DNA from 3 places in the Rhizobium sp. WYCCWR 11152 genome. Region 3 is predicted to be linked to each of the others. Evidence: riboswitches for the same ligand, from Rfam matches in the RefSeq annotation. Region 3 holds a riboswitch; each other region holds the start of a gene.

Region 1 (6,996 bases), on a different contig from region 3:
GGTGAGGGTGACTGTAAAGGTTTTGCTGATCGATCCCAGTTCGAACATGGTCGCCGGGGTGACGGGCCTGTCAGTGTCCTTCGACTCGACGCCGTAGTTGAAGATGTGGTTCTGTCCGTCAGCGGTGATGGCAACGGCAATGCCCGGAATGCCGTATTTATCCATGATTGGTTTTATCGCGGCGTCCGAGATGGCTTTTAGTTTCAGCTCGTCAGCCGCAAAGCCACTTGTGGAAATGCATGTCGAGACCAATGCGGCCGATAGAATTCCTATCCAATCACGCGTCATTTCTTCATCCTCTAAAAGCAGCTTCATCAGCGCAAAGGCGCATGAGGACGGCATTTAATGGCACTGTTTTGCGGCAGCAAACGATGATATCTCGGAGAAGATCCAAGAAAATCTAGGGCTAAGATGGTTCGGCAATTCCTCCCTTTAAATGGCTTGAGGGCCTTCGAAGCATCGGCAAGACATCTCAGCTTCACCCGGGCCGCGATCGAGCTTTGCGTTACCCAGGCCGCTGTAAGCCAGCAAGTCAAAAGCCTGGAGAAACGATTGGGGGCTGCCCTTTTTCAGCGTCTCCCAAGAGGTTTGAAAATTACTGCAGAAGGCGAAGCTCTTTTGCCGACCTTGACCAATTCCTTCGATCAGATGGCGATCACGCTGGACCGGATTGAAGCCGGGCAGGTTCGGGAATTGCTGTTCCTGGGTGTGGTCGGGACGTTTGCCGTCGGTTGGTTGTTGCCAAGGCTTTCGGATTTTCAACAGCAGCATCCGTTCATCGATGTGCGCGTTTCGACAAACAATAATCGCGTCGATATGGCGGCCGAGGGACTAGACTTTGCCATTCGCTTCGGCAGCGGTTCCTGGCACGGCACAGAGGCGCTACGTCTGTTCGACGCTCCGCTCTCTCCTCTGTGCACGCCCAAATTGGCGGAGCGTTTAAGGTCGCCTGCAGACCTGGTCGAGGCGACGCTTTTGCGGAGCTATAGGGCGGACGAATGGAGCACGTGGTTTGCGGCAGCGAACGTCCCGCCGGCGTCACAAATAAACGCCGGTATCGTCTTCGACTCTTCCCTCGCGATGATGGAGGCCGCCCTGCAAGGACTGGGTATTGCTTTGGCGCCGCCGTCGATGTTTTCCAGACATCTATCCTCGGGGTCTATAAGACAACCTTTTCCCACGACCATATCGCTGGGAAGCTATTGGCTGACCCGACTGCAATCAAGGCCGCCAACAGCAGCCATGCTCGCATTTTCCAATTGGATGATGTCGCAGATGTCTTCCGCATCGCAATGACAGCTTCCGGCGAGCCGGAGGCTGAGATCAACCCGACGCTCAAGGACTTGGCCGTCAGGGTTCCTGCCCTTCAGCCCGTTGGTCAAGGGAACTCCTCCGTCATGCTCCACCACCGCCGCTTTGCTTACGCCACACAGATGCCCGGCACGGCGACCTTCTGGAAGAGATGCGGGGAGGCGACCGCCGAGGACGGATAGTCCGAGAGCTTCGCCCGAAACTCCGGATGCGAGAAAGCCGCCCGGAAGTCGGCGGTCGATTCCCAGACGGCATAATTGAGATAAGCAGGACTTTCGCCGATGGCGCGATGCATCTGGGTCGAGATGAAGCCAGGCTGCCGTTTCATGAAGGCCGCATCGGCCTGCCAGGCATCAAGGAAGGCCTGCTCGTCGGCCTTGTCGAGCGTGAAGAGGTTGATGAGGACGATCGCGGAGGCATCGATCGCGATTTGGCGATCGATCGGGAAGGCAGGGTCCATCGGGCGCATGAGTGACATGGTCGACTCCATCTGAATTGGTTACATGATGTCAATCTGGCAATACGGATACATATTCAATTTGACACTATGATGTCAATATAGCTATATGGTGACAAATGCACGAACCCCAACGGACCCCGGCCGGAACAGCTTTGACCGACCTCATTCTGGATCTCTTCCGGCTCAACAACCGGATGATCAACGCGGGCGACAAGCTCGTCGACGGGCTCGGCCTGACCAGCGCCCGCTGGCATGTCCTCGGCACCGTCGCCACGGCAGGCCGGCCGCAGCCGGTCGCGTGGCTGGCGCGCGACATGGGCGCCAACCGCCAGAACGTTCAGCGTATCGTCAACGATCTGGAGAAGGAGGGGCTTCTCGCGTTCCAACCCAACCCGCACCACCGACGGGCACAACTCGTCGTGCTGACGGACAAGGGAAACCAGGCATATGAAACCGCCATGCGCCTGCAGGCCCCGTGGGTCGACATGCTCTCGGAAGGGCTTCAGGTCGAGGATCTCAAAACCACGCATGCCGTCATGAAGGCGCTCCGCAGCAAACTGGAAGGACATGGAGATGTTGAAGAGCAGGCCTGATCGCTATGGCGCAATAGCGGTCTCGATCCACTGGCTGAGTGCGGTTCTGATCCTGGCGCTGCTCGGCTCCGGCTTCCGGGCTGCCAACGCCATGGACGCCGCGACCAAGGCCGGGCTGTTGCGTTTCCACATTCCGATGGCGATCGTCGTCCTGCTTCTAACGGCTCTTCGCATTGTCTGGTGGTGGCGTTTCGATCGCAAGCCTGCGCCGGTGCCGGCATCGCCTCGCTGGCAGGAGCGCCTTGCGGGCTTTGTTCACGTCGCCTTCTACATTTTCATTCTCGGCATGGTCGCCAGCGGCATCGGGATGATGATCCTCAGTGGCGCTGCTCCCGCCATCTTCGAGGCAGCCGGCGCCACGCTGCCTGATTTCACCGCCTATCCGCCGCGTGGCCCGCATGGGTTCGGCGCCTTCCTGCTTGTCGGCCTGCTGGTCTTCCATGCCGGTGCCGCGCTCTATCACCAGTTTGTCCGCGGCGATCACCTGCTGCGGCGGATGTGGTATGGCGGCTGAGATCCCGCCGCGTTCGATGTCAAATGTTTGGCTTCTCGAAGATCTGTCAGGCGGCCGCGTTCGGGCCTGACTGAAGAGACGCAGATCGCCACGCCGGCAAGGAGCTGGCCAGTGCCACGCCCAATTCGACGATCGACGATCAGCGGGACCGGCTCGACGGTATGGTGACCGCTGTGCACCAAGAAGGCGCGATGAAGCGCCGCGCCGTTGCCGCCGAGACGCCTCTCAAATGATGTCACCGTCTGCGTGATGCCACCGCCCTTGCCTATAAGGGCAGCTGCTTGCCGGCCTGTTCGCTGACCATGTATTCGGCGTACCAGTCCGGCCAATTCTCGTCGTGTTTGCCGCCGTTTCGCTTCTCGTGTTCACCGTGCGCGGTCGCCGCACGGCGCATGGCTGACGCGAGATCGGTTGAGTTGGTGAATGTCGTCCCGTCGGCGTCGATGCGCCCCGGCAGGCGCGTGGTGACTTCCTGGAACAGCCAGCCGTTGCCATCGGGATCCTTGAAGGAGGCGAAAGAGCGGTAGCTGCGGTGATCGGGATCGCGGCCGGCAACGCGGAGCCGCCCGAACAGATAGGGTTCGTCCTTGCCGGCATAGACGCCGGCCGCGTCGTGGAACACTTCGCTCACCTCGACGCCGCGGGCGATGAGATCGCGGCGGGCGGCCTCGATGTCGGAGACGATAAGATAGAGCCCTTGGGCGGAACCGGGGGCGGCGGCCGTGACGTTCTTGCCGAAGATGATCGCGCAGCCGGAGCCCGGCGGCGTAAACTGGATCACCCGAAAATCGGCATCATTGGCGAAGTCGGCGTCGAGCCGCCAACCCAGGCCGTCGTAAAAGCGCTTGGCGCGGTCGACATCGGAAACAGGGATGACGACGACCTCGAGCTTGGTGTCGACGGGATGTGTTTTCGGGGTCTGCATGGGGGTTTCGCTGCGCAGTGCATTGCTCATCTTAAGCTCCTTGAGGTTTTGGATGCCTTGAGAATTGCTGACGCGTGACGACCGAAGTTGACCACGGCGCGGTGAGGCCGTCGAATCAATTATTCTGTCTGATTTGACCGGTATTGGAGGATTCCGCGGCGACGCTAGGCGCGCCGCTCCCGATCCGCGGGGGTTGGCAAGGTCATGTCGATCTGAGTGGTCGACGGCGGGATTGGCCCGCCGTCTTCATCGGCTGTTGTTGTTCTGCTCGTCGAGCCGCTTTCACGCAGCGAGAGCGGCGCGGGTTTTGCCGATCGTCAGAGCCGCCTTTGCTGCCTCGCGGCCTTTCTCGACGAAATGTGCGCGGTAGATCTGCTTATGGTGCTCGGTTTCCTGATACTGATGCGGCGTCAGCGAAACCGACAGCACCGGCACACCGGTATCCATGCCGGCGCGCATCAGCCCATCGACGACGGCCTGGGCGACGAATTCGTGGCGGTAGATTCCGCCGTCGACGACGAAGGCGGCGGCAACGACCGCGGCATAGCGTCCGGTTGCCGCAAGATCGCGTGACAGCAGCGGCATCTCGAATGCGCCGGGAACATCGAACACGTCGACCTGCTCGGGCGGAATAAGCTGATGGAAGCCATCAAGGGCGCGGTCGACGATGTCGGCGTGCCAGCTGGCTTTGACGAAGGCATAGCGGGTGGGTGTCATGGTAATCTCCTTTGGCGAACAGACACATCACCCAAGGCGATCACGAACGTCCCCGACAGCCGCAAGGGCGGCAGGAACGCACGTTCTCTTTCATCCGGACTATGACCGTCGGCTCAGGCATCTCACCTGATCTGCTGACCCTTCCGAAGAAGGCGCTCGCGGGCTGGCAATCTAAATTGCATACCGCCGGTAGGGACTTGCACCCCGCCCTGAGAACGGCGCGGACAATAGGGGGAAGGTGACCGGCTGGCAATAGGTCGAAATGCTTCGAGGCCAATGCAGGATCAGGCCTCCAGACGCGGCGGTTTCGCTTGTTCGTCGATCGCGACGGGCAAGCCCTCTTGCGGAGGATGGGCTCGCGCCTACATGCTCCCATTGAGGACATTCACGTCAGAATAGCACGGCAGGACGGGATGCGCCGTCTCTATCCGCGGCGGGCAGGGCCGTGGCAACCATGGGAGAGAGAGATGCAAGACCCCATCGTCGTCCGCCGCGAGACGCATATCGCGGCGCCGCCGGCCGCGGTGTTCGCGTTGATGACCGACCCGGAAAAGATCCTGCGCTGGATGGGAACGGAGGCGCAGGTCGAGCCGCAGCCCGGCGGGCTCTATCTCGTCAATGTTACCGGCGCCCGCTTTGCGCGTGGCTCGTTTCGTGAGGTGGTGCCGGTTCATCGCCTTGCCTACAGCTTCGGCTGGGACGGCAGCGAGGTGGTGCCGCCGGGGTCGAGCCTGGTCGAGATCGATCTGATCGAGCAGGGAGGCGGAACGCTGCTGCGGCTCACCCATAGCGGCCTGCCGAGCGCCGAGCAATGCGCCGGCCATGCGGAGGGTTGGGCACATTATCTCGGGCGGCTGACCGAGGTCGCCGCCGGGGGTGATCCGGGTCCCGATCCTTTTTACGGCAGGACATGAACAATTTTTGGCGGCGGCGGAGCGGCTCTGAAGCCCTTGCCGTTGCGACAACAGTGGTCAGCGAGCGCTCAGACCGGCCGTGCGGAAGCGCTTCTTTTTCTCCCGCAAACATGAACGCGCAGTTCATCTCCAGTTCAATTTGGCGGTCATAAGCTGTGGACGGCTGGATTGAAATGGAGTTCTCGATGAAGGCACTTTCTATCGCGGCTGCCTTGCTCGCTGGCAGCCTCTCGTTCGGCACAGCGCAGGCGATGCCGATGGGGACAATCAATGTCCAGAGCAATATCACAACGGTCGACTACGCGTGCGGTCGCGGCTGGCATCTGACGCGCTGGGGCGAATGCCGGCGAAACTGGCGCCGCCCGCCTCCAGTCGCTTTTTACGGTGGCCCGCCGCGAGGGGGCTGGGAACGGCGTCACCGGCATTGGGATGGCCCGCGCTGGCGCCATGAGCGGCGTTGGGATCGCGACCGCCGTTGGCGTGATGATGACTAAGGGGCTCGCTTAGATGGACGAAGGCCGGAGCGATTTTCGCCCGGCCTTTTCTGATGAGACAGGTTCGCCGACGCTGACCGGCAGCGTCCTCCCGATTTGTTCGATACGGTCAGATCCTGCTGACGAGCCAGTACTTGTCGTCGATCAGCTCCTCGAGTTCGACGGGATCCTTGACGCCGAATTCGAACCATTCGACGAGTTCCTTCGCCTTGCGGCTGCTCTCCTCTGCCGTCAGCTCGACCTGATATCTTTCGCACCATCGCCGAAGGATCGACGTCAGCAGCGTCATGTCATTCCCATCCAGCGGATCTTTCGGCCAGAAAATCGTACCCATCGCACCCCTCAATCACACGATGACGACCGACCTTATAATGGAATCAAAGCCGTGCAAGTTTAAAGTGTTTATTTTTCGTTTTCCACCGCGGTGAATGGTTTTCGACAGGGATGCGGACGGCCTTTGCGGGCGACAGGCTGGGTCGCTGGAAACGTCCCCACGATCACCTGGGGATGTCCTTGCGGACGTCCACGTGGGCGTGCGATGTTAAGCGATGGATCTGCCGTCTCCCCTTGCCTGGCTGGTTGACGAGGCCGGAGCCTCGCCCGGGCCCGAGCGGTTTCTGGCCGAACTCGGGCGCCGGCTGCTGGCCGACGGCCTGCCGCTTTCCGGCGGCACACTGACGCTTTCGGTGCCGCATCCGATCATTGCGCGGCGCACCTGGCTGTGGCGGGCCGAGACCGGTGCTGTCATCGAGGCGCTGGCCTTTGCCGCGACTCCGCAGAGCGAGGCCGGGCACGACTGGCTGACCGCGCTCGGGCCGGTATGGGAGGAGCGAATAGGGCCTTCGCAGGATAGTCCCATGCTCGGCTGGGCGGGTATCGACAAACGGGCAGGGGCCGGCGCATTCGCTCCGGCGGAAGCAGACCGGCTGCGCGAGGTCGCGCGTTTTGCCGCCGCACCGCTCGCAGCGCTCGCGGCGCGGGAGGCGCGGGCAGCCCTGCTCGAAGCCTATCTCGGCCGCCGTAGTGCCGCCCGGGTGCAGGCCGGCGAGCTTGCCCGCGGCACCGGCG
Region 2 (6,996 bases), on a different contig from region 3:
CCGCTCGTAACGATTGGCGTCTACGTCGCAAGTTCAGTCCTTGCGGGGCTCGCGGGCATCGTACTCGCCGCCCGACTGGATTCCGTCCAGCCGTCCAGTGGTTTGGGCTATGAGTTGGACACCATTGCCGCGGTCGTCATCGGCGGGACTTCGCTCTCGGGCGGTGCGGGCGGCATCGGTGGAACGCTGATCGGCGTTCTTATCATCGGCGTCCTTCGCAACGGGCTCAATCTTCTCAACGTCTCGCCATTCCTGCAGCAGGTGATCATCGGCATCGTCATTGTGCTCGCGGTCGGCGCGGAGACCATTCGTCGGCGTCGCGCCTAACGAACAGGGTCCGCCGCGTCGGCGGGCTCGGAATTCCGCTCCAAGGGTTTGGGGCGGATCAATACCCCGAGGGGGAGGACATACCCGAGGGTTCCATCAAACAACGGAGGAAATACAATGAAAATAGCGCGCACCATGCTCGCGTCTGCTGCACTGCTCGGCCTCATGCTCGGCCCCGTACACGCGGCGGAACTGAAGAAGCTCGGCCTGGCCGTAGCCAACCTTCAGGCAAACTTCTTCAACCAGATCAAGCAATCGGTCGAAGCCGAAGCCAAGAAGCGCGGCATCGAAGTCATCACGGTCGACGCAAAGGGCGACGGGCCGACACAGGTCAATCAGATCCAGGACCTTCTGACCCAAAAAATCGACGCGCTGATCTACATTCCGGCCGGCGCGGCGGCTGCGACCGTTCCGGTCAAGCTCGCAAAGAGCGCTGGTATTCCGGTCGTGAACGTTGACCGCAACGCCGAGGGCGCACCCGGCGATACCTTCCTTGCAACGGATTCCGTCGCGTCTGCCAAGGCCGTGTGCGACTACATCCTGAAGGAAGCCGGCGGCAAGGGGAAGATGGTCATCATCCACGGCCAGAAGGGCACGACGCCGGAAGTCGATCGTTCGAAGGGCTGCGGTGAATCTCTCAAGGCATATCCTGACGTCAAGGTTGTCGCCGAGCAGTTCTCGAACATCTGGAGCCAGGACGAAGGATTCCAGATCATGCAGAATATGCTGCAGGCAAATCCGGACGTTTCGATCGTGTTCGCCCAGGCCGACGGCCTCGCCCTTGGCGCCGCGCAGGCGATCAAGGTCGCCAATCCTTCCCAGAAGATCGTGGTTGGCGGCTTCGATGGTGACACCGCAGCTCTCGAAGCGCTCAGCAAGGGCGTCTTCAACGTAACGGCGACCCAGCAGACGCAGAAGATGGGCCGCGACGCGGTTGAAAACGCCGCCAAGCTTGTTGCCGGGGAGAAGGTGCCGCCGGTCCAACTCATGGATGCCACCCTGACCACCAAGGAAAACGTCGCAGGCTTCATCGCCAACCATCCGTAATGAAGTTGAGGTCTTGAGGAGGTGTGCCGTGACTGATCCAGTTCTTTCCCTGAGGGGCATATCCAAATGGTATGGGCCGCTCCAGGTTCTGAAGAATGTCAGCTTGGACGTCTATCCGGGCGAAGTGGTTGCACTTCTCGGTGAAAACGGAGCGGGCAAGTCAACGCTATCGGGCATTATCGCCGGGTCACGCACGCCGTCCGAAGGATCAATGACATGGCTGGGGCAGCCTTATGCCCCGGCCACCCCAAGGGAAGCGATCGACAAGGGCGTTGTCCTGATCCATCAGGAGCTGCAGCTTCTGCCGCAGCTGTCGATCGCGGAAAACGTCTTCATCGGACGTTGGCCGATGAAGAACGGTGTTGTCGACCGCGCCCAGATGGTTCGCCGGGCCCAGGACCAGCTCGCTCGCTTGAACCTTCACATCCCCGCAACGCGGACGGTCGCCGGCCTTTCTACAGCAAATCAGCAACTTATCGAGATCGCCAAGGCGCTGGCTCTCAACGCAAAGCTCTTGATCCTCGATGAGCCGACAGCCGCCCTTGGCGGCGCGGAGACGGAAGCTCTTTTCGAACAGGTTCGGAAGCTTCGCTCAGAAGGCGTCGGCATCGTCTACATTTCCCACCGCATGGAAGAGATCAAGCGAATAACCGACCGGATCGTCGTTCTTCGCGATGGCGAGCGCGTGCAGGAATTCTCAGACAGCGCGACCCCGGTGCGAACGATCGTCGAAAGCATGGTCGGACGCCCGCTTGACCGCTTGTTCCCTGCCCTGCCAGTTCCGACAGACCATCCGGTACTCCAGGTGTCCGGACTGAGCTCGCCGGACAACTCGTTCCGTGACGTTACCTTCGAAGTGCGCGCCGGGGAAATTCTCGGAATCGCCGGATTGGTCGGCGCCGGCCGCACCGAACTTGTCCGCGCCCTTTCGGGCGCCGACCCAATCAGTGCAGGTTCGATCAAGCTGGAAGGCGAAGAACTTAGGCTGCGCGATCCGGCGGACGCGATCGCCAAGGGCATCGTGATGGTTCCGGAAGACCGCAAGGAGCAAGGCCTGATTGTCGGGCACCGGATCGGCGAGAACATTATCTACGCCAATCTCGACAAGCTGGGCGGGCGTTGGATTACGCCGAGCGTCAAGCGCTCGTTTGCGGAGAAGGCAGTTGCCAAGTTCGGCGTAAAGGGCCGTGCGGAGCAATATGCCTCGGACCTGTCCGGCGGCAACCAGCAGAAGGTGGTCATCGCGAAATGGCTGATGCGCGATCCTAAGGTCGTCGTGCTCGACGAACCGACGAGAGGCATCGACGTCGGCGCCCGAGCGGGCATCTACGACATCATCGTCAATCTTGCAAAACGGGGCGTGGCGGTCATCGTCGTAAGCTCGGACCTTGAGGAAGTTCTCGGAGTCTCCAATCGCATTCTCGTGCTTGCGCAAGGCAAACAGGCAGGCATTCTCAATCGTGACCAGGCAAATGACGTTTCGGTCATGGAGCTAGCTACCATCTAAACAGACAGAGAAAGGAAGAGCGGTGTCCGACATCACTCTGAACGCCCCGAAGCTTTTCGATCTCAGCGGCCAGGTTGCCATCGTTACCGGAGCCGGAAGCGGCATTGGGCAGCGCATTGCCATCGGCCTTGCGCAATGCGGGGCGGACGTGGCGTTGCTCGACCGTCGAACCGACGACGGGCTGGCCAAGACGGCTGAACATATTCGCGCCGCCGGCCGCCGCTCGATCCAGATCGCGGCGGATGTCACGAGCAAATCTTCCCTTGGAGATGCCGTAGCACGGACCGAAGCCGATCTCGGCCCATTGACACTTGCAGTCAACGCTGCAGGCATCGCTAACGCGAACGCAGCGGAAGAAATGGAGGAGGACCAATATCAGACGTTGATGGATATCAACCTGAAAGGCGTCTTTCTTTCCTGCCAGGCAGAGGCTCGCGCCATGCTGAAGAATGGGCGCGGCTCCATCGTCAACATCGCTTCCATGTCGGGTGTGATCGTAAACCGGGGGCTTAGCCAAGCGCACTATAACGCCTCCAAGGCGGGCGTGATCCATATGTCGAAGTCCATGGCGATGGAATGGGTCGACCGCGGCATTCGCGTCAACACCATCTCCCCCGGATACACGGCAACGCCCATGAACACCCGTCCGGAGATGGTCCACCAGACCAAGCTCTTCGAAGAGCAGACGCCGATGCAGCGCATGGCAGCGGTGGACGAGATGGTGGGCCCGGCGGTGTTCCTGCTGTCGAATGCGGCAAGTTTCGTGACCGGCGTCGATCTGCTGGTCGACGGCGGTTTCTGCTGCTGGTGATGCGATGAGAAAGCTCATTGCCGCCGCTGGAAAGTGACCGGTCTCGCTTCCTCCCTGGCTGAGATCGAGGCGCTGAAGGGACTAACGGGCAAGACGGCGTGCGATATCGCCGTCTGCCCGCCCTTCACGCCGATCGAACGGGCTGTCTAACGGACGGAGGGCTCGGGCGTCGTCATCGGCGCTAAAGGCTGCCTGAATTTGCGACAACCGGTTGAGATCCAATAATGATCGCATGGTAGGTCGCACCCAGATTTGCTGTTTATCGAGTGACACAAGGAAAGAGCATGAAACGCTTTGAGCAGAAGACTGTCGTTATTACCGGGGGCAGCCGCGGCATCGGCGCCGCCATCGCCAGACGCTTTGCGCGCGAAGGCGCCAATCTCGTCGTCTCGGCCAATGAGGAGCTGGTCCACGGCGTTGCCGAACAGATCCGAACCGAAGGCGGCAAGGCGATCTCCTTCATCGGCGATGTCACCGACAAGGCAAGCGTCACCGCCCTCTATGATGCCGCCGAGAAGGAATTCGGCTCGGTCGACGTTTCGATCCAGAATGCCGGCGTCATCACCATCGCCCGCGTCGAGGACCTGACCGAAAACGAGTGGGACAAGGTCATGGCCGTCAACACCAAGGGCGTCTTCCTCTGCGCCCAGGAGGCAATATCAAGAATGCGCAAGCACAAGCGCGGCGGCCGCATCATCAACACCGCTTCCGGCCAAGCCCGCGACGGCTTCATCTACACCCCGCATTATGCCGCCTCGAAAATGGGCGTCGTCGGAATCACCCAGAGCCTGGCCAAGGAAGTCGCGACCGAGAAGATCACCGTCAACGCCTTCTGCCCCGGCATCATCGAGACCGACATGTGGGCCTATAACGACCAGGCCTGGGGCAAGCTGCTCGGCAACTACGCCCCCGGCGAACTGATGAAGGAATGGGTCGAAGGCATCCCGATGAAACGGGCCGGCTCCGGCGAAGATGTCGCCGGCCTGGTGACCTTCCTCGCCAGCGATGACGCTGCCTATATCACCGGCCAGACGATCAATGTCGACGGCGGCCTGATCATGTCCTGATGCAGGCGCCCAAATTGCGTAGCGGTTTTGGGACAACGACATGCATCGAACAAAGAGCAAACCACGAGCGAAGTGCGGAAGGCGACACGGTCGTCGCCTCTGTGTGAACAGTGTGTCCATCGGCGTTAGGGCAGCTTTGCATTTTTGCCTGGTCGAGTGACCTTGCCATCCGCCTGTTTTTGGTCCTATCTTTGAAGTGTTCTCAGGGCGGGGTGTAATTCCCCACCGGCGGTATCAGGAGCAATCCTGGAGCCCGCGAGCGCTTCCGGCACCTCCTGTCGGAAGGTCAGCAGATCCGGTGAGATGCCGGAGCCGACGGTATAGTCCGGATGGAAGAGGACAACACGGGCAGTCGCACTCCATCCTGGAGGCGGCTGACGTTTGTTCGCCCAAGGGCAGAAGGCTCGCTCACGGATTGAGCCGAGCAGACCATGTCAGTCCGCTGACATAACCCTTGAAAGGCCAGACAGCATGACTATCGCAACAATTGAAGATGCCATTTCAGCCATTGCCAGCGGCAAGATGGTCGTCGTCGTCGACGACCAGAACCGGGAAAACGAGGGCGATATCGTGGTCGCGGCCGATGCCGTCACCCCGGAAACAATCGCCTTCATGATGACCCACGCCCGTGGTCTCGTCTGCATCGCCATGGAAGGCGGGCGTCTCGATGCGCTCGACATTCCGCTGATGGTGCCCAACAACACGGAATCGCACAAAACTGCCTTCACGGTCTCGGTTGATTATCTCAAGGGCACGACGACGGGCATTTCTGCGGCGGACCGCGCCGCCACCGTCCGCGCCCTGGTCGATGATCGCGCAAAGCCCGCCGATTTCGCCCGCCCCGGCCATATCTTTCCGCTGCGCGCCAATCCCCGCGGCGTGCTCGGCCGCCCTGGCCATACCGAAGCCGCCATCGATCTCGCCCGCCTTGCCGGAAGGGTCCCCGCCGGCGTCATCTGCGAAGTCGCCAACGACGACGGAACCATGTCCCGCCTGCCCGACCTCACGCTCTTCGCCGAACGCCACAACCTCCCCCTCGTCACAATCGAGGACCTGGTCGCCTATCTCGACCGCCAGGCGGAAAGAGACATACGCGAAGTCGCCTGATCGATGCCTTTGTTGCGGCGGCATAGCCCGCCGCAACAAAGAACGTGCCGCAGTGATGACCGTGACGGCACCGTCCCTTGCCCACCCTATGTCCGGCTGATCGAAACCCCACCATCGGCCAGCATCGCCGTGCCGGTCACGAAGCTCGACATGTCGGAGGCGAGGAAAAGCGCCGCATTGGCGATCTCTTCGGGTTGCGCCATGCGTTTCAGCGCATGCAGCCCCTCCACGAAGGCGAGCACCTCCGGCGTGGCATCAGGCGCGTTGGTAATGCTGGCGGGCGTGTCGGTGCCACCAGGAAGCAGTGCGTTGACGCGGATCTTCTGCGCTCCGAGTTCAGCGGCGAGCACCTGCACGAAGCCGATCAGCCCCGCCTTGCTCGCCGCATAGGCGGCCATGCCAGGCATACCGACGGTGTGGCCGACGAAAGTCGAGGTGAAGATCAGCGAGCCGCCGCCTTTTCCCATCGCCGCCGACTGGTGTTTGGCGCCGAGGAAGGCGGCGGTGAGATTGATCTCGATCGTCTCGCGCCAGCCCTCGAGCGACAGCCCGGCAACCGGCCCTATCTCACCGAGGATGCCGGCATTGTTGAAGGCGATGTCGAGCCGGCCAAAACGCGAGACTGCCATTTCGACGAGCCTTGCCTGCAGCGCCTCGTCCCTGACATCGCCTGATATGGCGACGGCTTGACCACCCTCCGCCTCGATTTCGGCGATGACGGCATCGAGCGCGTCCTGCCGCCGGCCGGTGACCACGAGCTTGGCGCCTTGCCGCGCAAAGAGTTTCGCCGCCGCGCGGCCGATGCCGGAGCTTGCGCCAGTGATGATGGCGATCTTGTCGTTGAGAAGTGTCATATCGGTCTCTCCTGGGTTGTTGCGAGATGTGAGATGCTCAAACATCAGGCGATGCAGCCACCCGATTCCCGCGCAAGAAGAGAAAAACGCCTATGGCCGAACCGGAAGGAGCGATGGCGCGTCCCCATCGACGCCTTGATGGCCGTGCGGAAGTATCGGGATTCACCATATAAAACGGTGATTTGCGGCGATCTCACTCACACGCCTGCGTTGAGGTCAGCGTTATTGTGCACCGCATCATCGATTTATGCTTTGTGTGACATTCATCCGATTCCC
Region 3 (6,996 bases):
TAGTGTTGGCGTTCCGTTGTAATAAAGCTGTCACATCCGAGGGACGCGGGCGTTAGCGTGGCTTGAAAAGCGTAGTCAGAACCTCCACTTGTAGCAACAAGTGAGATTGCCGGCCGGTCCCAAGCGGCCGTGCAGAGAGCCCGGCAACGGGACGATGGAAAGGACATAAAATGACGAAGAAAACGTCTGTAGCGAGCAGCACTGCCTACCCTGTTCTGCCCCTGCGCGACATCGTGGTTTTCCCGCATATGATCGTGCCGCTGTTCGTCGGACGGGAAAAGTCGATCCGTGCGCTCGAAGAGGTCATGGGTTCCGACAAGCAGATCATGCTGGTGACGCAGATCAACGCCAGCGACGACGATCCGGATCCTTCCGCGATCCACAATGTAGGCACCGTGGCGAACGTGCTGCAGCTCCTGAAGCTGCCCGACGGCACCGTGAAGGTTCTGGTCGAAGGCCGCGCCCGCGCCGAGATCGACACTTATACCAGCCGCGAGGATTTTTACGAGGCGCTCGGCCATGTGCTCGAGGAGCCGCATGACGATCCGGTCGAACTGGAAGCCCTGTCGCGTTCGGTCGTCTCCGAATTCGAGAGCTACGTGAAGCTCAACAAGAAGATTTCGCCCGAAGTGGTCGGCGCCGCAAGCCAGATCGACGACTATTCCAAGCTCGCCGATACGGTCGCCTCGCATCTGTCGATCAAGATCACCGAGAAGCAGGAGATGCTGGAGACCACCAGCGTCAAACAGCGCCTCGAAAAGGCCCTCGGCTTCATGGAAGGCGAGATCTCGGTCCTGCAGGTCGAAAAGCGCATCCGCTCGCGCGTCAAGCGCCAGATGGAGAAGACCCAGCGCGAATACTACCTCAATGAACAGATGAAGGCGATCCAGAAGGAACTCGGCGACGGCGAGGAAGGCCGCGACGAGATGAGCGAACTGGAAGAGCGCATCTCCAAGACCAAGCTGTCCAAGGAAGCCCGTGAAAAGGCCGATGCGGAACTGAAGAAGCTGCGCCAGATGAGCCCGATGTCGGCGGAAGCCACCGTCGTGCGCAATTATCTGGACTGGCTGCTCGGCATTCCCTGGGGCAAGAAGTCGAAGATCAAGGCCGATCTCAACAATGCCGAGAAGATCCTCGAAGCCGATCACTTCGGTCTCGACAAGGTCAAGGAGCGCATCGTCGAATATCTGGCCGTGCAGGCCCGTGCCACCAAGATCAAAGGCCCGATCCTCTGCCTCGTCGGTCCTCCGGGCGTCGGCAAGACCTCGCTCGCCCAGTCGATCGCCAAGGCGACCGGCCGTGAGTATGTCCGCATGGCGCTTGGCGGCGTTCGCGACGAAGCCGAAATCCGCGGTCACCGCCGCACCTATATTGGCTCGATGCCCGGCAAGGTCATCCAGTCGATGAAGAAGGCGAAGAAGTCCAACCCGCTCTTCCTTCTCGACGAGATCGACAAACTCGGCCAGGACTATCGCGGTGATCCGTCCTCGGCCCTGCTCGAAGTGCTCGATCCGGCCCAGAACATGACCTTTATGGACCACTATCTGGAAGTCGAATACGACCTGTCGGATGTGATGTTCATCACGACGGCAAATACGCTGAATATTCCAGCGCCTCTGATGGATCGCATGGAGATTATCCGTATCGCCGGCTACACCGAGGATGAAAAGCGCGAAATCGCCAAGCGGCACCTGCTGCCGAAGGCCATCAAGGAACATGCGTTGCAGCCGGAAGAATTCTCGGTCAGCGACGACGCCCTGATGTCGATCAGCCAGCAGTATACCCGCGAAGCCGGCGTCCGCAACTTCGAGCGCGAGCTGATGAAACTCGCCCGCAAGGCGGTCACCGAGATCATCAAGGGCAAGACGAAGGCCGTTCACGTGACGGCTGCCAACATCTCCGACTATCTGGGCGTCCCGCGCTTCCGCCATGGCGAAGCAGAGGGCGAGGATCAGGTCGGCGTCGTGACCGGTCTTGCCTGGACGGAAGTCGGTGGCGAACTGCTGACCATCGAAGGCGTGATGATGCCGGGCAAGGGCCGCATGACCGTCACCGGCAATCTGAAGGAAGTCATGAAGGAATCGATCTCGGCAGCGGCCTCCTATGTCCGCTCGCGCGCTGTCGATTTCGGCATCGAGCCGCCGCGCTTCGACAAGAGCGATATCCACGTGCACGTGCCGGAAGGCGCGACGCCGAAGGATGGCCCCTCGGCAGGCGTCGCCATGGCAACCGCGATCGTCTCGATCATGACCGGCATTCCAGTGGACAGGCATGTGGCCATGACCGGCGAAATCACCCTTCGTGGCCGTGTGCTGCCGATCGGTGGTCTCAAGGAAAAGCTGCTCGCAGCGCTTCGCGGCGGCATCAAGAAGGTGTTGATTCCGGAGGAAAACGCCAAGGACCTGGCGGAGATTCCTGACAACGTGAAGAACAACATGGAGATCATCCCGGTATCCCGCATGGGCGAGGTGATCAAGCATGCGCTGATCCGGCGGCCGGAGCCGATCGAATGGGATGGCACGGTGGAAACGCCGGTCATCACATCGGTCGAAGGCCTCGATGAGACAGGCGCAACCATAGCGCATTGAGTGGCCTTTGCCACATTTATGCCCAATTGGCCCAAAACACGGAAAAAGGCTGGCGGAAACGCCAGCCTTTTTTGTGAAAACGTCATGTAGACGCTTGCTTTTCCTTGATTTGCAGGGCTTTTGGGTTTTCGGCGGGCCTGATGAAACCTATTCTGCGCCTAGCTTACTTTTGAGTCGTTTCATACCATTTAGAAAGGGGTGGAAACATGAACAAGAATGAACTCGTGTCCGCAGTAGCCGAAAAGGCAGGACTGACGAAGTCTGACGCGGCTTCCGCTGTTGACGCGGTTTTCGACGTTGTCCAGGCTGAACTCAAGAACAAGGGCGACATTCGCCTCGCGGGTTTCGGCAGCTTCACCGTTTCTCATCGTGCCGCATCGAAGGGCCGTAACCCGTCGACGGGCGCTGAAGTCGACATTCCGGCTCGCAACGTGCCGAAATTCACGCCCGGCAAGGGCCTGAAGGACGCCGTCAACGGCTGATCTGAGATTATCCCACCAGCCGGAAACGAGACCGGTTGTGCAGGATTTAAGAGGGGTTCGGCTTTGCCGGACCCCTTTTGCTTTGGCGGGCCTTGCTGTCGCCCGGGCTTTAATCTACGACGTTTCTGTTCTCAGGGCGGGGTGAAACTCCCCACCGGCGGTGAGGGTTTCGGCCTGAGCCCGCGAGCGCCTTCTCTCGTGTCCAAGCGGGGGAAGGGTCAGCAGATCCGGTGCGATTCCGGAGCCGACGGTTAAAGTCCGGATGGAAGAGAATGAGCGTCGGCCGTGCGAAGGGCGGGGGTTGCCCTGTGTCGCCTGTCGGGGTTCATGCGTCCTGATTTATGTTGGTCCCTTTTATGGATGAAAGACATGAATCAGACTTCCGTTGCCGTCGAGCCATCCCGCGCCGTTGTCGGGGCACTCTGGATGGTCCTTGCCGGCATTGCCTTTTCGCTTCTCAACGTCGTCACCCAATGGCTGACGATGAAGCTTGCCTTTCCCTCGGCGTCGGCAGCCTTCTGGCAATATGGCTTCGCCTTCCTGTTTTCGCTGCCGTTCCTGAAGAGGCTCGGCCTTGCGGCGATGCGCACGCGCTATCCCTGGCGTCACCTTGCGCGCGTCGTGCTTGCCGCGCTCGGCGTCGAGGCTTGGGTCGCCGGCCTTGCCGCGGTGCCGATCTGGCAGGCGATCGCACTGGTGATGACCTCGCCCTTCTTCATCATTCTGGGCGCCCGGCTTTTTCTGGGTGAGCGCGTCGGCCCGGCCCGCTGGGCAGCGACGGCGGCGGGCTTCACCGGAGCGATGATCATTCTGCAGCCATGGTCTGATGGTTTTGGCTGGGCGGCTCTCTTGCCTGTGCTTTCGGCGCTGCTGTGGGGCGCCTCGTCGCTGATCACCAAGAGCCTGACAGGCATCGAACGGCCGGAGACGATCACCGTCTGGCTGCTCGTTCTGCTGACGCCGATAAACGGCGGGCTGGCGCTTGCGGCAGGCTTTGCAGTGCCGACGGGCGCAACCCTTGCTCTGTTCCTGCTGGCGGGGCTGCTGACTGCCGTAGCGCAGTATTTCCTGACGCTTGCCTATGCCGCAGCGGATGCCGCCTACGTCCAGCCGTTCGACGATCTGAAGCTGCCGTTGAACGTGCTGGCCGGTTGGCTGTTCTTCGGCTATGCGCCGGCGGGTTACCTCTGGCTGGGAGCGGCTCTCATCCTGTCTGCTTCGCTGTTCATCATGCGAAACGAGATGCGCCGGGAGCGGAAACTTGCCTGACATGATTTGACGCAAAATGCCGCATCTGTCATGCCTCTGTCATGCGGCTCCCGCAGAAAACTCATGTTTCGAATGTTCGACACATGGGGGATTTCATGACAATTTCATCGCGCAGCGCAGCGCTTGCTGCCGTGCTTCTCGCATCGGTAGCCTTTCCGGCCGCGGCCGAGCCGGTTTTCAACCGCATCGCTTCCTTCCCGGTCGCAGAGAACCTGCCGGCCGACAAGGACAAGCTTTCGGTGAGCTCCGCCGAGATCATCACCGCGACCGACGACGGCAACACGCTGATCTATAGCGACAGCCCGCTCGGCGCGATCGGCTTTATCGACATTACCGATGCCAAGGCCCCCAAGGCAGGCGGCGCGCTGATGATGGACGGCGAGCCGACTTCGGTCACCTCGAGCGCCGGCAAGGCGCTGGTTGCCGTCAACACCTCCGAAAGCAAGGCGAAGCCCTCGGGCCGTCTGGCGATCGTCGACGTGGCGACCAAGAAGATCGAAAACACGTGCGATCTCGGTGGTCAGCCGGATTCGATCGCCCTCAACAAGGACAAGACGCTCGGCACCATCGCAATCGAAAATGAGCGCGACGAAGACGTCAATGACGGCAAGATCCCGCAGATGCCGGCCGGCGATCTCGTCGTCTTCCAGGTCAAGAACGGCACCGTCGATTGCGGCACCATCAAGCACGTGACGCTGACCGGGCTTACCGGCGTCGCCCCGGAGGATCCGGAGCCGGAATTCGTCGCCTTCAACGGCCTGAACGAGATTGCCCTGACGCTGCAGGAAAACAACGAGATCGTCATCATCGACGCCAACACGGCTGAAGTGAAGACGCATTTCTCCGCCGGCAGCGTCGATCTCACCGGTATCGACACCAAGCGTGACGGCGCCCTGAAATTCTCAGGCGAAGCCAAAGGTGTGCTGCGCGAGCCCGACGCCGTGAAGTGGCTGGACGACAACCGCCTCGTCGTTGCCAATGAAGGCGACTACCAGGGCGGCTCGCGCGGCTTCACCATCTTCGATAAGACGGGCAAGCTTCTCTACGAATCGGGCGCCTCCTTCGAACGCGCCGTCACCCATATCGGCCACTATCCGGAAAGCCGCTCGGGATCGAAGGGCGTCGAGCCGGAAGGCCTCGAAGCCGCCAAGTTCGGTGACATCAAGTATTTCTTCCTGCTCGCCGAGCGCGCCTCGGTGGTCGGCGTTTTCAAAGATACCGGCGCCGATCCCGAACTCGTCCAACTGCTGCCATCAGGCATTTCGCCGGAAGGCGCGATCGCCATTCCCGCCCGCAATCTCTTTGCGACCGCCAACGAGGTCGATCTCGGCAAGGACGGCGGCACGCGCTCCATGTGATGATCTACGAGCGCTCGGAAGGCGAGAAGGCCTATCCGCAGATCGTCTCCGCCGAGAAGGACGGCAATCCGATCGGCTTCGCAGCCCTTTCGGGTCTCGCTGCCGTTCCGGGCAAGCCGGGCATGCTCTACGCCGTCAGCGACAGCGTTCTGGGTTCACAGCCGACGATCTACACGATCGATGCCAGCAAGAAGCCGGCCGTCATCACCGACGCCCTCGTCGTCAAGCGTGACGGCGCTCCGGCGCAGAAGCTCGACATCGAAGGCATTGCGGCTGCCGCTGACGGCTCCTTCTGGCTCGCCTCGGAGGGCTATAGCGAGCGTCTCGTTCCGCACGCCCTCTACAACGTCAATGCCAAGGGTGACATCAAAGCCGAGATCGCCCTGCCGAAGGAGCTCGTCGCCAACGAAATCCGCTACGGCTTCGAAGGCGTGACCATTGTCGGCACCGGCGACGACACCACGCTCTGGATGGCGGTCCAGCGCGAGTGGAGCGACGACGAGAAGGGCTTCGTCAAGCTCGTCTCCTACAATCCGAAGAAGAAGGAATGGGGTGCCGTTCGCTATCCGCTCGACAAGACGGAAAGCGGCTGGGTCGGTCTGTCGGAAATATCGGCTCAGGGCGACAGCGTCTACATCATCGAGCGCGACAACCTTGTCGGCGATGCCGCCAGGCTGAAGAAGCTCTACAAGGTCGCGATATCGGAGCTGAAGCCCGCCAAGCTCGGCGGCGAGCTGCCGGTCGTCAAGAAAACCGAAGCCCATGACTTCCTCGGTCAGCTCAAGACCGCGACCAATGGCTATGTGCTGGACAAGCTCGAAGGCTTCACCTTCGACGCGTCGGGCAAACCCTACGCGGTCACCGACAATGACGGCGTCAGCGACTCCTCCGGCGAGACCCTGTTCTTCCCGGTCGAGCTGAGCGCGACAAACTGAAAGCTGCCCCTCACCCTAGCCCTCTCCCCGTAAAAACGGGGAGAGGGGACGTGCCCTGCGAAAGGTCGGCGTCGGACGGAGAATCAGCGTTCCATCCCTACCAGCGCTGATGCACATGCGGCGCGATCAGCCGCTCGTAGATCTCGCGCGTGGCCGCCATGACATCGGCCGAAAGGGGCGCAAGGTCGGCGGCAGCCGCGTTGGCCCTGGCCTGCTCGCCATTGCGGGCGCCGGGGATGACGACGGTGACGGCATCGCTCATCAGGATCCAGCGGAGCGCGAAGGCAGCCATGGTCGCGCCCTCGGGCACCAGCTTGCGCACCTCTTCCACCGCCTGCAGACCGACCTCGAAGGGCACGCCGGC

What was found. Region 3 has a riboswitch for FMN ahead of G9X67_RS19695 (DMT family transporter). Riboswitches for the same ligand answer to the same signal wherever they lie in the genome.
Region 1: it holds a riboswitch for FMN, as region 3 does, so the genes downstream of both, G9X67_RS06125 (6,7-dimethyl-8-ribityllumazine synthase) here and G9X67_RS19695 (DMT family transporter) in region 3, are expected to answer to the same signal.
Region 2: it holds a riboswitch for FMN, as region 3 does, so the genes downstream of both, ribB (3,4-dihydroxy-2-butanone-4-phosphate synthase) here and G9X67_RS19695 (DMT family transporter) in region 3, are expected to answer to the same signal.

What each region holds. Positions count from the first base shown of each region.
Region 1 covers NZ_JABFCP010000006.1:31,612-38,607, reverse strand. Annotated here, with positions in the region: gene ampC (class C beta-lactamase) at 1-288, opposite strand, end outside; gene G9X67_RS06150 (LysR family transcriptional regulator) at 412-1,296, shown strand; gene G9X67_RS06145 (antibiotic biosynthesis monooxygenase family protein) at 1,421-1,789, opposite strand; gene G9X67_RS06140 (MarR family transcriptional regulator) at 1,888-2,364, shown strand; gene G9X67_RS06135 (cytochrome b/b6 domain-containing protein) at 2,345-2,878, shown strand; gene G9X67_RS06130 (VOC family protein) at 3,144-3,833, opposite strand; gene G9X67_RS06125 (6,7-dimethyl-8-ribityllumazine synthase) at 4,086-4,520, opposite strand; FMN riboswitch at 4,599-4,741, opposite strand; gene G9X67_RS06120 (SRPBCC domain-containing protein) at 4,988-5,434, shown strand; gene G9X67_RS34895 (hypothetical protein) at 5,620-5,928, shown strand; gene G9X67_RS06115 (hypothetical protein) at 6,038-6,262, opposite strand; gene G9X67_RS06110 (adenylate/guanylate cyclase domain-containing protein) at 6,477-6,996, shown strand, end outside.
Region 2 covers NZ_JABFCP010000008.1:238,459-245,454, reverse strand. Annotated here, with positions in the region: gene G9X67_RS11070 (ABC transporter permease) at 1-327, shown strand, start outside; gene G9X67_RS11065 (sugar ABC transporter substrate-binding protein) at 445-1,374, shown strand; gene G9X67_RS11060 (ATP-binding cassette domain-containing protein) at 1,403-2,881, shown strand; gene G9X67_RS11055 (SDR family oxidoreductase) at 2,904-3,692, shown strand; gene G9X67_RS11050 (glucose 1-dehydrogenase) at 3,977-4,759, shown strand; FMN riboswitch at 4,954-5,104, shown strand; gene ribB (3,4-dihydroxy-2-butanone-4-phosphate synthase) at 5,231-5,866, shown strand; gene G9X67_RS11040 (SDR family oxidoreductase) at 5,953-6,720, opposite strand.
Region 3 covers NZ_JABFCP010000009.1:906,665-913,660, forward strand. Annotated here, with positions in the region: gene lon (endopeptidase La) at 171-2,588, shown strand; gene hupB (DNA-binding protein HupB) at 2,795-3,070, shown strand; FMN riboswitch at 3,194-3,348, shown strand; gene G9X67_RS19695 (DMT family transporter) at 3,440-4,339, shown strand; partial or broken gene G9X67_RS19700 (esterase-like activity of phytase family protein) at 4,423-6,632, shown strand; gene G9X67_RS19705 (aldo/keto reductase) at 6,730-6,996, opposite strand, start outside.